Regions from separate parts of the Massilia orientalis genome, predicted to be linked through region 1. Evidence: predicted binding sites of a transcription regulator. Region 1 holds the regulator's gene; each other region holds the start of a gene.

The links. The regulator LexA, encoded in region 1, represses DNA repair genes until DNA is damaged. The targets are predictions, from matches to a motif close to ACTGTATNNNNATACAGT.
Region 2: dinB (DNA polymerase IV) is a predicted target of LexA. The motif match lies at 1,985-2,002, and genes of this name have one in related genera.
Region 3: imuA (translesion DNA synthesis-associated protein ImuA) is a predicted target of LexA. The motif match lies at 1,388-1,405, and genes of this name have one in related genera.

The regions. Positions count from the first base shown of each region.
Region 1 is NZ_JASNRB020000012.1:102,111-105,660, reverse strand. Features, by position in the region: gene QPK29_RS19710 (hypothetical protein) at 1-112, opposite strand, end outside; gene QPK29_RS19705 (SAM-dependent methyltransferase) at 268-903, shown strand; gene lexA (transcriptional repressor LexA) at 959-1,621, opposite strand; gene rpsF (30S ribosomal protein S6) at 1,878-2,261, shown strand; gene priB (primosomal replication protein N) at 2,285-2,575, shown strand; gene rpsR (30S ribosomal protein S18) at 2,614-2,904, shown strand; gene rplI (50S ribosomal protein L9) at 2,951-3,403, shown strand.
Region 2 is NZ_JASNRB020000011.1:71,266-74,815, forward strand. Features, by position in the region: gene QPK29_RS18560 (recombination-associated protein RdgC) at 1-791, opposite strand, end outside; gene dinB (DNA polymerase IV) at 881-1,957, opposite strand; gene QPK29_RS18570 (S8 family peptidase) at 2,075-3,550, opposite strand, start outside.
Region 3 is NZ_JASNRB020000023.1:9,724-13,273, reverse strand. Features, by position in the region: gene QPK29_RS27605 (Y-family DNA polymerase) at 1-730, opposite strand, end outside; gene imuA (translesion DNA synthesis-associated protein ImuA) at 660-1,370, opposite strand; gene QPK29_RS27595 (hypothetical protein) at 1,518-2,009, opposite strand; gene QPK29_RS27590 (porin) at 2,166-3,239, opposite strand; gene QPK29_RS27585 (hydantoinase B/oxoprolinase family protein) at 3,262-3,550, opposite strand, start outside.

The DNA.
Region 1 (3,550 bases):
CGGCGGCGGCTTGCGGCGGCACGTCATCGTGGCCGGGAAAACGTGGCAGGGGAACGGACGTCGTCTCGACCAGGCCCAGCCACAGCAGGTGCGCCGCGCCGGATACCAGCACGGCAAGTGTCAGCCTTCCGTGCGCACGGGCGCCGGGCAGTTGGATTCTGGGGGAGGGCGGCACAAGACTCCTTCGCGGTACGGCGCCGCAGGCCGACGCACCAGGATCATATCTAAAAAATATCGTTGTTTTCTCACCAAAAGTCGCTTCGGCATATGCTCATCATCACCATCAAACAAGGCAAGGAAAAAAGCCTGCTGTCCGGCGACCCGTGGATTTATTTGTCCGCCGTCGAGAAAATCGAGGGACGGCCCCAGGAGCGCGGCAAACCCGGCGTCACTGCGATCGTGCAGTCGTCGGCACGCCAGTTTCTGGCGCGCGCGGCCTACAACGCGAAGTCGCAGATCGCGGCCCGCGTCTGGACGCTGCGCGAGCACGAGCCGGTCGATCACGCCATGATGAAACGGCGCGTGCAGGCCGCGGTCGCGCGGCGCGCCGTGGCCGTGCGCGGCGCCGATCCGCAAGCCCTGGTCCTGGTGATCGATGGCGAAAAAGACGGCCTGCCGGGGCTGCTGGTGCACAGCTATGGCGGGACCGGCGGTTACCTGGTGTGCCAGTTCAATGCCGCCGGCGTCGACGCGTGGAAAGTGACTATCGTGCAGGCGCTGGTCGCGGCGACGGGTTGCGCCAACGTATTCGAGCGGAGCGACGAGCTGTTGCGCAAAGGAGAGGGGTTGCCTGTCATCTGGCGCGCCCTGGCCGGCGACGAGCCGCCGCAGCGCCTGATGGTACGTGACGGCAGCCGGCTGCTGCCGACGGATATCCGTACCGGTTTCGTCTATCCGCGCTGAGAGCAGGATAAAACGACAAGGCCCGCATGACGCGGGCCCGTGTGCAGGCGGAAGGTCAGTGCCAGGACCGCAGCAGTCCGACGGCCAGGCCTTCCAGCGCGAACTCGTCGGCCTGCGGGTCGACGGTAATCACGGAAAAGTCCGGGTTTTCCGGCAGCAGTTCGATCGTGGAACCGGTCTTGCGGTAGCGCTTGACCGTCACTTCGTCGCCGATGCGGGCGACGACGATCTGGCCGTTCTTCGCGCTGTCGACCTTCTTGACGGCGAGGAAGTCGCCGTCGCAGATGCCGGCGTCGCGCATCGACCAGCCCTTGACCTTCAGCAGGAAGTCGGGCTTGCTCGAGAACATGGCCGGGTCGACGGAGTAGGTCGCTTCGACATGTTCCTGGGCGAGGATGGGCGAGCCCGCAGCGACGCGGCCGACGAGCGGCAGCGACATCAGGTTCGGCGGAATCGGCGGCACGAAGGCAGGTACCGCGGCCGCAGTCGCCTTGGATTCGACGGACTGGCCGACGAGGCGGATACCGCGCGAGGTACCCGGGGAAATTTCGATCGCGCCCTTACGGGCCAGGGCCTGCAGGTGTTCCTCGGCGGCATTGGCCGAGCGGAAGCCAAGCTCCTGGGCGATTTCGGCGCGAGTCGGCGGGAAGCCAGTGTTGTCGATGGCTTCCTTGATCAGGTTGAGGATCTGTTCTTGCCGTGCGGTGAGCTTAAGCATGTTCGTCTTCGTTGGTACGGGGTCAGACTGTATTTTTGTACAGTATTGCGCCACGCGCAAGGGGATTTCAAATTTTTTTTGCGGTGCGGTACGCAGCGCACGTTTACAACTCTTTGCGGTGCGGTACGCAGCGCACCTGCAAGCGGTACCTATTGAGCACTTGACGGTCTTGCTGTTATAATGTTGGGCTTTCCCTTCCCACACTCGTCTTGACGCCGAGGTGGGCATTTGTTTAAACGTCCTTAAGGAGTGTTTCATGCGTCATTATGAAATCGTGTTTATCGTCCACCCGGACCAGAGCGAGCAGGTCCCGGCGATGATCGAACGCTACAAGGCTACGGTCACCTCGCGCGGCGGCAACATCCACCGCGTCGAAGATTGGGGCCGTCGTCAAATGGCTTACCAGATCCAGAAGCTGCCGAAGGCACACTACATCTGCCTGAACATCGAGTGCGACAACGAGACCCTGGTCGAGCTGGAAACCGCATTCAAATTCAATGATGCCGTGCTGCGTCACCTGACCGTGAAGATGAAGAAAGCTGAAACCGCACCGTCGCCGATGATGAAGTCGGTCCAGCGCGAAGACGCAGCCAAGAGCCACCGCGCCGAGCAGGCCGCCGCTCCGGCCGCCGCAGCCTAATCTCGCGGGAGCAACAAGCTGTAGTGAACGAGCTGTCCCTGGTCGCGAGCATCCTGGAACGCGACGTCCTGCGCTACACACCGGCCGGCATCCCCATCGTGGGCGGCATCCTGCAACACGGATCGACGCAGACGGAAGCGAGGCTGGACAGGCAGGTCGAATTCGAGATTCCCGCGGTTGCCGCGGGCGAGATTTCGGGGCGATTTGCCAATGCCGAGTTGGGCGCGATGTACCGCTTCACGGGATTCTTGGCCAGGAAAAGCCGTCACAGCAAAAGCTTGGTGTTTCACATCATTGATTTCAGTGCCGCGTAAATGCGGGCACGTTTATAGATAGATACAGGAGCCTCAAAATGGCATTCGGTAAAAAGTTCGACAAAAACAAAGCTAAGCTCAAAGAGAAGCGCAAACAGCAGAACCCGCTGTTCAAGCGCAAGAAGTTCTGCCGCTTCACCGCAGCAGGCGTGGAACAGGTTGACTACAAAGACGTCGACACCCTGAAGGATTTCGTCCAGGAAAACGGCAAGATCATGCCGGCACGCCTGACCGGCACCAAGGCTCACTACCAGCGTCAAGTGGACACCGCCATCAAGCGCGCCCGTTACCTGGCTCTGCTGCCGTACACCGACCTGCACAACGCTTAATCGTCGGTTACGACATCGAAGCATAGTCAGATTACTGGAGAATAAAATGCAAGTTATCCTGCTGGAAAAAGTCGTCAACGTCGGCAACCTGGGCGACGTCGTCAAGGTCAAGGATGGTTACGCTCGTAACTTCCTGATCCCGCAAAAAATGGCCCGTCGTGCAACGCAAGCTGCCGTGGCCGAGTTCGAAGTCAAGCGCGCCGAACTGGAAAAAGCAGCTGCCGAGAAACTGGCTGCCGCTCAAGGCCAAGGCGACAAGCTGAACGGCATGACCGTCACGATCGCCCAGAAAGCCGGCGTCGACGGCCGTCTGTTCGGTTCCGTGACCAACTTCGACATCGCTGAAGCCCTGACCAAGCAAGGTTTCGCCGTCGAAAAGGCACAAGTGCGCATGCCGACCGGTCCGCTGAAGACCACCGGCGAGCACCCGGTGTCGGTCGCTCTGCACACCGACGTCGTGGTGGAAATCACCATCGCTGTCGTGGGCGAAGCCGCCTAATCAGAGTTTCAAAGTAATACCGTCGTCCCCGCGCAGGCTGGGGCCCAAGTTGCGACTTCGGATGCAAAGCTTGGGTCCCCGCCTCCGCGGGGACGAATTATTTTTGCAACAGCAAAAATAATTCGTTTTTGGAAACTCACCAATGAT
Region 2 (3,550 bases), on a different contig from region 1:
TAGGTGATCGTTTCGTTTTCCTTGATCACGTCCAGCGGCTTGATACCCTTGACGGCCAGCTGCTCGGTCAGCACGAACGAGATGCGGCTGTTCCACGTCATGGCCAGGCGCGTGCACTGCTTGCCGTTGGCGATGTGGCGGCGGATGTCTTCCGGGTCCAGCGAGTGCTTCACGTAGCGCACGGCGGCCTTGCTCTCGCCGGTGGCGCGCAGTTCCGTGTCCTGGTCGATCGTGAAGTTGTACGGCGCCTCGTCCGATTGCAGCCAGCCCGTCATCACGGCGACCGGCGACTGTTGCACGCGCAGCGATTCCAGCGGCAGCTTGTCGACGGCCTTCAGCAGCAGCTTGATGACGTCGTCGGCCTTGCTCGGGCTGGCGGCGTCGACGACGAGCCAGCCGTTGACCGGGTCGATCCACGTCCACACGTTGCCGCGGATCGAGAACGCCCGCGGCAGCAGCTCGTCGGCCACGCGTTCCTTGAGTTCTTTCATCGCCTTCTTGCCCGGCGGGAAGCCCTGCTGCTCTTCCAGCTCGGCGGCCCTGGCCTTGGCGACCTGGTTGATGACCGAGCTCGGCAGCAATTTCTTTTCCGTGCCCAGCATCATGAGCATCTGCTTGTTGACGACGTGAACGAGCTTGCCGTTGCCGCGTGGCGAATCCCAGCCCTGGCGCAGCAATTCGTTGCTGCTGGCGGGCGTGAACGCCTGCGACTGCAGGGCCTCTTCCATCTGTTCAGGGGAGAAATTCCACGGTGCCGGCAGGCGGTAGATCTGAAGATTCTTGAACCACATAACGTTGCTTCCAGTTATCTCGATATTTCAAAGGAACGACATTCTACACGCTGACTGGCGGCAAAATTCACGTCGTCGACAAGGGATTTTTATTGTGTTGCACGTTCGTCAAACAAGCTCAGCTGCTCGACCGTTTCCGTATCGCTGAGGCGCACGCCGACGCCCAGCAGCCGCACGGGACGGCTCGCCCGCAGCCAGCCCGTCTCCATCAGGTGACGGAACGTCGTCATGTTCGGCGCGTAGCCCACGCATTCGACGGTCGTACGCTGGAAGTCGGCAAACTTGATCTTCACGAACAATTTATTGATGAATTTTTCGGCATTGTTGCGCTTGATCCGGCCCAGCAGATGCTCGTACAGGTCGGGCAGCAGCGCGAGGCAGCCGTCCAGGTCGGGGACGTCCGGCGTGTACGTCTCCTCCGTACTGATCGACTTGCGCTCGCGCACCGGATTCACGTCGCGGTCGTCGATGCCGCGGCACAAGTCGTACAGCCGCGCGCCGAACGAGCCGAAGTGCTGCTGCAGCTTGTCCATATTCCAGTCGCGCAGGTCGCCGCACGTCTGCGCGCCGAGGCGATGCAGTTTCGCGGCCGTCACCTTCCCTACCCCGAACAATTTCTTCACAGGCAGCACGGCGACGAACGCATCGACCTCATCGGGCCGCACGAGGAACAGCCCGTCCGGCTTGTTCCAGTCGCTGGCGATCTTGGCCACGAACTTGTTCGGCGCCACGCCGGCCGACGCCGTGATGCCGACCGTCTCGAAGATGCGGCGGCGGATCTCCTGGGCGATCAAGGTCGCGCTGCCCTTGCAGTGCGGCGAGTTCGTCACGTCGAGATAGGCTTCGTCCAACGACAGCGGCTCCACGAGGTCCGTGTAATCGCGGTAGATGTCCATGATCTGGCGCGATGCGACCCGGTACTTTTCCATGTTCGGTGGAATGAGGATCAGGTCCGGGCAGAGCTTGACGGCCTGCGCCGTCGCCATCGCCGAATGGATGCCGTAGCGGCGCGCCTCGTAGTTGCAGGTGGCGACCACGCCGCGCTGCTCGGCCCGCCCGCCGACGGCCAGCGGCCGCCCGCGCAGGGACGGGTCGTCGCGCATCTCGACGGATGCGTAAAAACAATCGCAATCGCAGTGGATGATCTTGCGGACGGGGGCGTTCACGGTGACGGTCGCCCGCGCCGAGCGACTACTGTAATTGCATACAGTATCGCTGGGAATTAGGAATAGTGCAAGGGGGAACGCCGCCGCCGCAGGGATGCGGCGGCGGGTTGAGACGACTTACTTGGTGACGCTGGAATAGCTGCAGGACTTGACGATACCGTGTGCCGGGTCGCCGAACACCGCGTTCGAGCATTTCACGGAACCGGTGAAGGTCTTCGTCACATAGCTGGTAGCGGTGCCGTAGCGCACGTCGCGCGTACCGCTGAAAGAGCAGGTGCCGTTCTCGGCGGCGCAATACGTCCAGGTCGGGGTCGTCGTCGTGGTGGTCGAGCCCAGCGCCGCGTTCACGGCGGCGGCCGCGTTGACGATGCCGGCGCCGCAGCCCGAGCACGCGGCCGGGAAGGCGCGCGCCGTCGACTTCAGCTTGGCGGCCACGTCATCCGGCGTCAGGTTCGGATTCGCCGACAGCATCAGCGCGACGACGCCAGCCACGTGCGGCGTCGCCATCGACGTGCCCATGTAGTACGCGTAGTTGTCCGATGCCGGCGTGGTCGTGCCCGCGTTCAAGGTCGACAGGATGCCGGCGCCGTTGTCGCCGCCCGGTGCCGCAACGGTGACATTGGTGCCGTAGTTCGAATACGACGCTTTGCCGCCCGCACGGTTCGTCGCCGCGACGGTGATCACGCCCGCGCAGTTGGCCGGGTTCGAATTGATCGCATTCGTGTTCGAGTTGCCTGCCGCGACCACCACCACGGCGCCGCGCGAACGGGCGCTGTTGATCGCGTTCTGCGTCGTCGTGTCGCACGCGCCGGTGCCGCCCAGCGACAGGTTCAGCACGCGCGCCTTGTTCGCATTGGCCGGTACGCCGGTCACGGTGCCGCCCGAGGCCCAGACGATGGCGTCGGCGATGTCGGACGTGTAGCCGCCACAACGGCCCAGCACGCGCGCCGGAACGATCTTCGCGTTATAAGCAATGCCCGCGATGCCGAGGCCGTTGCTGGTCTTCGCGGCGATCGTGCCGGCCACGTGCGTGCCGTGCCAGCTCGAGTTCTGGTCCGCGGCCGGGATGCCGGTGCCGCAGCTGCCGGCCGGGGCCCAGTCGCCCGGGTCGCTGGCGTCGGTGTCGCGGCCGCTGCCGTCGTTGGCGATGGTGGTCGTCGAGATGAAGTCATAGCCCTGCAGGATCTGACCCGACAGGTCGGCGTGCGGACGGTAGCCCGTGTCGATCACGGCCACGTTGATGCCGGCGCCGGTCGACTTGTCCCAGGCGGCGGGCGCGTTGATGCCGCCGGTGGCTTCGTACAGGTCCCACTGCTGGGTATAGCTGGGGTCGGTCGGGGTGGCCAGCGGGACCATGATGCGGTCCGGCTCGGCGTACTCGACGTTGGCGTCGCGCGACTTCAGTTCGGCGGCCAGCTGGCGCGCCTCGTCGAGCGACATCGTGCGGTTGAGTTGCAGGACGTTCGCGCCGTTCGCCGTCGCGCGCAGCGCGCGCATCGTGGCGCCATAGGTCTGGCCGGCGCGGTCGATCAGGGCCTGGCGCGCGCGGTCGATGCCGCGTGCGGCCACACCGGTCTTCGACGTATCGCTGTC
Region 3 (3,550 bases), on a different contig from region 1:
CGTACAGTTCCAGGCGCGCGCGGAAAGTTTCCGGCGGCGCGATCCACTCGTACAGTTCCGGCACGAGACCGTAGGCGGCGTCGAGCAGGTCGAGCAGCTCGCGGCCGCAGCGCCGCTGCAGGCCGGGGCGCGGCAGGCGGCGCAGGTCGCCCAGCGTGTGGCAGCCGATGCCGTCGAACCACGCGGCGTACGGCCGGGCCGGCGGCATCAGGAGTACGGCCAGCCGGTCGAGCCGGCGCAGCAGCGCTTCCATGCGGACGGCGCGGCCTGCATTCGCGCGCGCCAGCAGCCACGCGCCGCGCGCGGTGGGCGCGCACGCGAGCGAGGCCGTGAAGCCCAGCGCGCGCACGTTGGCGCGCACGCGCCGGCACAGCGCGCGGATGCCGCCGAACAGGCGCAGGCTCGCGCCCACGTCCATCAGCAAGGTCGATTCCTCCCCTTCCGCGACCTGCGGCGTGTATTGCAGCAGGGCCAGCGCCACCGCCTGGCGCGCGTCCGCCTCCTGCGCCGGCGCCCGCTCGTGGATGCGCGCGTCCGGCAGCAGCATCAGCACGCCGCCGCGGCGCATGCCGGTGCGCACGCCGGCGTCCTGCGCGTATGGCGAGGCCACCAGTACGCGCTCCTGCTCGAGTACCACGGTGCCAACGTCAGTGCCCGTGTCAGTGGACCAGCTCGGTGTGAACACCTCCAGCGGCAACCGGGGCAGGTGCAGTGCGATCCACAGGCGCATGGCGATTGGGCAGGTAAGAGTTCAAGGGAAGGAACAGCGTCGCGTCACGCTGCGGCCCGCGGCGTTTGACGAAACCGATCTCGATGCCGCCCGCCTGCGGCCGCAGGGACAGGCGCAGCGGCGCCGGCGAGGCGTCCTGCCCGGCCGCCAGCGGACGCATCATGAAGAACAGGGTTTCCCCCGCCTGCGCGGCCAGGTGCAGGCGGCGCAGGTTGTCGGCGCGGATATTGTTCTGCCAGAACAGCAGCGCGCCGCAACTGCCGCTGCGCAGCACTTGTTCCGCGGCCCACAACGCGTCCGCCGTGCGGGTCGCGCGCAGCCAGATCAGTTGCGAGGGCGGCACCCCGAGCGCCGCCATGGCCAGCGCCTGGGGCGGATGCGGCGGCTGCAGCAGCACGATGCGCCGCTGCGCCACGGCCGCCAGCGCGGGACGCAGCAGGCGCATCTCGCCGATGCCGGGCTGTTGCAGCAGCAGGTCGACGAGCGTCCCGGTCGGCCAGCCGCCGCCCGGCAACTGGGCCGACAGCGTGGGATGGCCGGTATCGATGCAGCGCGTGTCGCTACGCGCCAGCTGCGAGGCAAGCCAGAGCGACGGATGCAAGGCCTCCGGCGCCGCAGATATTGAACCTGAGCAATTCATGTATGATGCGAAGAAATACTGTATAAACATACAGTACTATTCTCATCAGGTTTTGGCAAGGTTAATCTTCTTGAATGTCAGGTTGTGAACAATGCTGAGACTTGGTCAAGAATGATGAGGACGGGGCGTGTCCTCTCGATGGAAGGCTCAGGCGCCGATGGCCTGGCGCCTGAGATACTGAACAACGGGATCCAGCTCAGGCAGCGGCGGCGCGAATGTGCAAGCCTGCGCTGCCGAAGTCCAAGGGTAGCCCGCGCGCTGGAGCCACGGAAATATCTGACTGGCCGTGCTCGGCGGAAGCACCACCATGGCATGGATGGAAATCACGAGCGCGCTGGCCAAACGCGGCGCTCCGGAACTGAACGTCCAGTCGTAGGTGCCACATCCGACGCGGGTGTTCTTCGTGTCCTTCTCTGTCATTCCGACGAGCCACGCGCAGCAGAAAGCATCGGCAGCTTCCGGTGGGCGCGCCAGATAGAAAGAGTAGATGTTCTCGTAGGTCTTGCTGAACTGCGTGACCAGCGTATCGGCGATGGCGCCGCGCCCTTGCGTGACTGTCGGGAATGCTGCAACTATTGTCGATGTGGAGCGATGCATCGGATGTGAAAACGCGGTCCAGCAAACAGGGGCGATTTTCATCCTTGGCATGAAAGTAGTTTCGCAGGACGACTTCGGGCGTAAGCAAGGGGGAAGGAGACATGGTGCATCCGGTATGATGGAAATACATGCTGCATGGTCATACAGCACGATTCCCATCGGGTTTGGCAAACTTAATCGTCTTGAATGCCTACGCAATCAAAACGCATGCCGTATCCCCACATCGACCGCCCCGTTCCCCGTCCCCCCTTCGATGGCGCTGCCCACCGTATAGCTGGCGCCATGCCGGTTCACGATGTGCGCGATCGAGGTGTACAGCTCGGTCCGGCGCGACAGCGCATAGCGGTAGCCCAGCGCATACTGACTCGCATCCTGGTCGAGCGCGCCGCGGTCGTCCTTGTGGATCCACGACACCATCCACGTGTGCGGGCCGGACGGGATCGTCGCGCCGAGCAGCACGTCGCGGCTGTCGCTCGATGCGACCGGCGTCCCGGGCCGGCCGTACGGGTTCGCCGTGTTGCGCAGCAGGGAACTGTTCGGGCCCTTGTCGACGCCGTACGCGACGTGCGCCTTCACGACGCCGAAGTCGTAGACCGCGGCCAGCACCGTGTTCTTCGCGCTGCCCGCATTTTTGATTGCCGCGGTGTCGTTGTTGCGGTTGTGGTAGCCGAGCCGCACGCGCAGCGGGCCGCTGGTGTAGTCGAGCGCACCGCCGAACTGCCGGCCGGCTGCACTGTCTCCCGTCACCTCGCCGGCGCCATACACCAGTTCCGCGCTCACGCCGCCGATGGCGGGCGATACGTATTTCAGCGAGTTGTCCATGCGGCTGGCCGAGTTGCCGGTCGGGGCCATCAGGTTCTTCGTATCGCCCGCGTAGCCGGATGCGAACGGATCGGCCATCACCACCGTCAGGTATTGCGGCGTGTACTGGCGGCCCGCCGTCAGCGTGCCGAAGCCGCCCTGCAGCCCCGCATATGCCTGGCGCCCGAACAGCAGCCCGCCCTGCCCCAGCGCGCCGGTGTCGGCCTGGAAGCCGCTCTCCAGCAAAAAGATGGCGGCGATGCCGTTCCCCAGTTCTTCGCGGCCCTTGAAGCCGAGCCGCGAGCCGGCGCCCACGCCGCTCGTGAGCTTGGTGACGTCGCCGCCGCTGCCGCCCGTTTCCCGGACGAGCGCGACGTCGACCAGGCCATACACGCTGACCGACGCGCCATCCGCAGCGACGGCATTCATGCAGAGCGCGCCCAGCGCGCCGGCACACAGGATTGTTTTCATCGTTGTCCCTTTCTCGTTGTGGTTATTCGTGGTTCGCGGCCGGCGCATACCCGCCGCCGCCTGGCGTCTCGACGACGAACACGTCGCCCGGCTGCACGTCCGTCGTCGCCACGAAGCCGAGTTCCTCGACCCTGCCGCCGGCGCGCACGACGTAGTTGCGGCCGCACTTGCCGGGCTCTCCGCCCGCCATGCCGAACGGCGGGACGATGCGGTTGTTCGACAGGATCGAGGCCGTCATCGGCGCGAGGAAGCGGATCCTGCGCACGCCGCCATTGCCGCCATGCCAGCGTCCGCGGCCACCGGAGTCGTGC